Regions from separate parts of the Clostridium acetobutylicum ATCC 824 genome, predicted to be linked through region 1. Evidence: riboswitches for the same ligand, from Rfam matches in the RefSeq annotation. Region 1 holds a riboswitch; the other holds the start of a gene.
What was found. Region 1 has a riboswitch for S-adenosylmethionine ahead of metA (homoserine O-acetyltransferase MetA). Riboswitches for the same ligand answer to the same signal wherever they lie in the genome.

Region 1 (3,156 bases):
TTTACAATTGAAATTTGCATCCATAATTTTATAGGTAGCAATTATATTGATTTTAAATAAACGGAACTCTTGCTTATAAGCGTATAAATATAATATAACTGCTTAAAAACAAGTTTATGAGGCCGAATAAGTCCTGAATATGTAATAATTGTAATCACTGACTCATTCAACATATCCAGATCTCGAAGAATTGTACACTTAGAAACTTCAAATCTTTCTTATAATTCTTGTACTGTGGCTCTATCAGTATTAGCAAGTATATTTAAAATCCCTAGTAGTCTACCGATTTTCATAATAACACACTTTCTATGTTTTAATAATACTTTACTCTCATAATTCTATAGTTCAAATGGTGTCTCCTGATATACATAATAATTAAGCCAGTTAGAGAATAAAAGATTAGCATGACCTCTCCAAGTAACCATAGGTCCCTTCTCTGGATCATTATCTTTAAAGTAATTTTTAGGGATTTTTATATTCATACCTTGATTTTTATCCCTAATATATTCTAGATTTAATGTATCACCATCATATTCTGCATGTCCCATAACAAAGATATTTTTGCCGTTTTCTGATGCAACTATATATGCTCCTGCTTCATCAGATTCAGCTAAAATCTTTAGGCTAGGATTCTTTTTAATATCTTCTCTTTTTACATAAGTATGTCTCGAGTGCGGAGCATAAAATTCATCGTCAAAACCTCGTGTCAATTTTATATTTCTTTCAGTAAGGTTATGTTTAAATACTCCAAATAGTTTTTCGTGAAGCTCGTATTTAGGTATCCCATAATGATGGTATAAACCGGCCTGTGCCCCCCAACATATATGTATAGTTGAGGTTACATTAGTAACTGACCAATCAAAAATTCTGCATAGTTCCTCCCAATAATCAACATTCTCAAAGGAAAGTGTCTCCACTGGAGCTCCTGTTACTATCATGCCATCAAATTTATTGTTTTTAATCTCTTCAAAGGTTTCGTAAAATTTAATTAAATGTTCCTTTGAAGTATTTTGTGATTTATGAGTTTGTGTATGAATAAAGGTCGGATTAACCTGAAGAGGCGAATTTCCAATTAGCCTTAATATTTGAGTTTCTGTTACTATCTTTGTTGGCATAAGGTTAACTATAACAATATTAAGAGGTCTTATATCTTGATGATAGGCTCTATCCTCATCCATAAAAAATATATTTTCTTCATTTAAAGTTTTTGCTGCTGGAAGATTATCAGGTATTTTTATAGGCATTTTTTTCACCGTCCTAGTTTAAATTTTAATATATAAAAAAAATCCATTTTCCAATAAGAAAAACGGATTATTAACATACTCATTAATTAATAAGCTGTTTTCTTATCTTTCAAAACAAATAAGTTTTGCAGGAATTAACACCGTACATTTGCCGGTTGTCAGGCTTCATAGGGCCAGTCCCTCCACCTTCTTGATAAGAAATAATATGAAATTTTATCACTAAATAGTAATTATACTATAGTACAATTCTTTTTAATTGTCAACGCTTAGAAAATCTGCTTACTTATCTATACTTTCAAATTTTATGTTATTATCTTTTACGTCTATTAATGTTTCTCCTCCTTTAGTGAGATTTCCGAAAAGAACCTCATCTATAAAATAAGGTTTAATTTTTTCTTGTATCACTCTTAGGATTTCTCTTGCACCGTAATTTGAGTTTAATCCCTTAGACGCAATCCATTTATAGCATTCATCAGTAACTTTAATTTTTATATGCTTTTTATTTAGCTTCTGCTGGAATTCATCCAGGGATCTTTTAGCAACACGTATAGCCATATCCTCATCCATTTTATTGAATATTATTATATCATCAAGTCTATTTCTAAATTCAGGAGAGAATATTTTAGAAACCTCTTTATCGATATTATCCTCACCAACTACTCTATTACCAAAACCAACTTTATTTTTACCTACCTCTGAAGCTCCTGCATTAGAGGTCATTATGAGTATAATATTTCTAAAATCAGCTTTCTTTCCACTGTTATCTGTTAGAGTAGCATAATCCATAACTTGAAGAAGTACATTTAAAATATCAGAGTGAGCTTTTTCAATTTCATCAAGAAGTAGTATGCAATATGGGTTTTTTCTAACTGCATCTGTTAAAAGTCCTCCCTCTTCATATCCTACATAACCCGGAGGAGATCCTATTAATCTCGCTACAGTGTGTTTTTCCTGATATTCACTCATATCAAATCTTATTAGCTTTATATTCAAAGCTTCTGCTAATTGTTTTGATATTTCTGTTTTACCAACACCAGTAGGACCTACAAAAAGAAAACTTGCTACTGGCTTATTCTCATCGTTAAAACCAGCACTTGATCTTTTTATTGATTGGACTATAGACTCTAAAGCTTTGTCTTGACCAAATATTTTGCTTTTCAGATTCTTTTTTAGATTTTTAAGCTTTTCTATTTGTGTTTTGGATAAGTCTTTTACTGGTATGCCTGATATAGATGAAATTACATTTTCTACATCTTTCACATTTATATAAACCTTCTCAGTATCTTTCCTATTCATTTCAGCAAATGCACCACACTCATCAATTACATCTATTGCCTTGTCGGGTAAAAATCTATCATTTATGCATTTTGCTGAAAGAGCGGCTGCAGCTTTAAGTGAAGCATTGGTGTAGTGTACATTATGAAACTGTTCATATCTGGTTTTTATCCCCATAAGTATGTCATAGGTTTCATTAATTGTTGGTTCCCCTACATCTATTTTTTGAAATCTTCTAGACAATGCTCTATCTTTATCAAATATTTTCTTATATTCATCATAGGTAGTTGATCCTATAAATTTTATTTTTCCATCTGTAAAGTATGGCTTTAATATATTAGCTGCATCAACTGTTCCGCCAGATACAGCACCAGCACCTATGATGGTGTGAATTTCATCAATATATACTATTGGTTTTTCACATTTTGAAATTTCATTTAATACATTTTTTATTCTTTCTTCAAAGTCGCCCCTATATTTTGTTCCAGCAACCATTGTTCCCATGTTTAATGTATAAATCTTACTTCCCTTTAAAACAGTCGGTACCTTATCTTCAGCTATTAAAGTTGCAAGTCCTTCAGTTATAGCTGTTTTTCCAACTCCAGGTTCTCCTACATGAATAGGATTATTTTTTCTC
Region 2 (3,156 bases), 940 kb from region 1:
TAATTCCAAGCACAAAAATTTGCACTATATTTTTTTTATTAAAAATTTTCATATTCCTGTGAAGTATTATAGATATTATAATAACCATTATTCCTGCTAAGGCAAACCTGTATCCTGCAAATACAAATTCGCTTGGTACATCATTTGATTTTATATTAAATAGTTTGTACCCTATTTTCACACCTGGATAAGCACTCCCCCACAGGAAGCAGCAAATAGATGCAAATAAAACCACAAGTTTTTTATCAGTGAAAATTTTTTTAGAATTCATTTTTAAGCATCCTTTCACTTATATCTTATGTAAAAATCGCTAAAGATGAAATATCTTCAGCGATTTACGTAGAAGTTATCATATAAATATGATAACATAATTTCACATATATTCAATTATTGTATACACCTTTTATTTAAGCAATTAAGCTTGTTCGAGAGCTTGATTTAAGTCCCATATTAAATCCTCTGCATCCTCTACTCCTATTGAAAGTCTTATCATATCTGGAGTAACACCAGCTGCTTTTTGTTCTTCTTCATTAAGTTCAGCATGAGTTGTACTTGAAGGATGTATAACAAGTGATTTTGCATCTGCAACATTTGCCAAAAGAGAGAATAGTTTAACACTATTTATAAATCTTTTACCAGCTTCAAGTCCTCCCTTTATTCCAAATGTAAATATTGAGCCTGCACCCTTTGGAAGATATTTATTTGCTAACTCTTTATAAGGACTTTCCTCAAGTTCAGGATAATTTATCCATGAAACTTTTGGATGGTTCTTCAAGAATTCAACTACCTTTCTTGTATTATCAACATGTTTTTGAACCCTAAGTGAAAGTGATTCCAACCCTTGTAGGAAATAAAAAGCACTTTGTGGACTAAGCGTTGCACCTGTATTTCTTAAAAGTTGAACTCTTGCTTTTAAAGCAAAAGCAGGTGCACCTAGATCAGCATATATAAGTCCATTATAGCTCTTATCCGGTGTTGTAAAATCAGGAAACTTTCCACTAGCTCTCCAATCAAATTTTCCACCATCAACTATAATTCCACCTATAGTAGTTCCATGTCCTCCTATAAACTTTGTTGCTGAATGTACAACTATATCTGCTCCAAATTCTATAGGTCTTATAAGATACGGTGTACCAAATGTATTATCGATTATAAGTGGTATTTTATTTTCATGGGCAATTTTAGCTACTGCCTCTATATCCAAAACATTTATTCTTGGATTTCCAATAGTTTCCCCATATACAGCTTTTGTCCTATCATTTATTGCTTTTCTTATATTTTCAGGATTATCTGGATCTACAAAAACAACCTTTATTCCAAGCTTCTTAAGAGTAACCCCAAATAATTCATATGTTCCACCATATAAGGTACTTGCTGCAACAATTTCATCCCCAGCACTTGCCACATTTAAAATAGCATAGGTAATTGCTGCAAGTCCTGATGCTGTTGCAAGTCCAGCAACTCCGCCCTCAAGAGCTGCTACTCTTTGTTCAAATACATCAGTTGTTGGATTCATTATCCTTGTATATACATTTCCAGGTTCTTTCAATTGAAATAAATTTGCTGCATGATCAGCATTTTTAAATACATATGATGTTGTTTGATAAATAGGTACAGCTCTTGATCCTGTAGTTGGATCAGCAACTTGTCCTGCATGAACCTGTAATGTTTCAAAACCAAATTTTCTTTCTTCACTCATTTTTAAAATCCCCTTTTTATTATATTTTAACTTCAATATCTAAACCTAAAAATATATAAAATTAAATCCTCTTCTTAGTTGAAGAGGATTTTAGCTTTCTAAAATTTTATAATCCTCTTATCTCTCAAAATTAACTTTGCAGGAATTAACACCATACATCTAATTAAAAAATGCTGGTTGTTGGGTTTCATAGGGCCAGTCCCTCCACCTCTCTTGATAAGACCTTATCATAAATATATTCAATTTTTCCTACTATTCATATATGAATCGTTTATTTTACTTTATGATTAAATTATATCATTTTATATAAATCTGTCAATAGATTTTCAATTATAAAATTAATTTATTATAAAAATCCAAAATATTTTGTCCATATAATATAGTTATAACGGATGCTGCTGCTACAAAGGGTACAAAAGCTATATAGTCCATTCTATCTTTAATTTTAAGTAATATTAAACCTATTGATACAAATCCAGCAAGTACAAAAGATATAAATAACATAAACATTCCAAGTTTCATTCCTAAAAATAGTCCACACATAAGTAAAACCTCAGCATCTCCGCTGCCAAACGCTGGCATGTCAATTATCTTTTTAGTAATAATATTTATTAAAACAATTACTCCTGAATACAAAAAAGCAGCAAATAAATAACCGTAAATATGATTTTTATAAAATATATTTATAGCTATAAAAATTATACCTGATATTATACCTGGCAGAGTTGTACACAAATATACATTTGTCGTGTCTAAATCTATAATTGAAATAATAAATAAAAATGAAAAAAGTACTATGAATTTAAGCGTTATTAATTGATATCCATACTTGAGGTATATCGCCAAAAACATAATTCCTGACAAAAATTCAAATGCAAAATACCTATATGATATTTTTTCTTTACAGTACCTACATCTTCCTTTTATAATAACATAACTAATTAATGGCAGAAGATCATACCACTTAAGCTTATTATGACATTTAGTACAGTTAGAGGGAGGATATATAATAGACTCTCCCTTTGGTAATCTAGCTATACACACATTAAAAAAGCTTCCAAATATAGTTCCAATGATAAAAATAGTTATAATCATTTAACTTTACTGTATCTTTTTCTTATTTTATCAACGAGCCTGTAATACTCATTTATTTCTTTGTTTAGTGCACAGCTATTTCTTAGCACTAACTTATCTGTAAGTTTTGCATTTTTTCCATTTATCTCATTGTACAAATTATCTCTCAAATTTTCTATATGTTTTAACAATAGTTTTACATTTACCATAATAAACACCTCAACTGTTATTATTTACATAAAAGTGTTTATTATTCATATTGAAAAAAATTGGTTTTATTTTAATTTTTCTCTAACAGAATTTAATTTTTGCTCCATCGATGCCTTCTTATCACGTCTATCATCTATACTTATGGATGTAATTACTCTTTCTGCTCCATTTTC

Region 2: another riboswitch for S-adenosylmethionine. It lies ahead of CA_RS14325 (O-acetylhomoserine aminocarboxypropyltransferase/cysteine synthase family protein); the one in region 1 lies ahead of metA (homoserine O-acetyltransferase MetA).

Annotation. Positions count from the first base shown of each region.
Region 1 covers NC_003030.1:1,974,659-1,977,814, reverse strand. Annotated here, with positions in the region: gene metA (homoserine O-acetyltransferase MetA) at 339-1,244, opposite strand; SAM riboswitch class I at 1,344-1,444, opposite strand; gene clpA (ATP-dependent Clp protease ATP-binding subunit ClpA) at 1,524-3,156, opposite strand, start outside.
Region 2 covers NC_003030.1:2,912,920-2,916,075, forward strand. Annotated here, with positions in the region: gene CA_RS14320 (DMT family transporter) at 1-271, opposite strand, end outside; gene CA_RS14325 (O-acetylhomoserine aminocarboxypropyltransferase/cysteine synthase family protein) at 416-1,699, opposite strand; SAM riboswitch class I at 1,814-1,922, opposite strand; gene CA_RS14330 (prepilin peptidase) at 2,030-2,794, opposite strand; gene CA_RS14335 (aspartyl-phosphate phosphatase Spo0E family protein) at 2,791-2,982, opposite strand; gene CA_RS14340 (MTH1187 family thiamine-binding protein) at 3,049-3,156, opposite strand, start outside.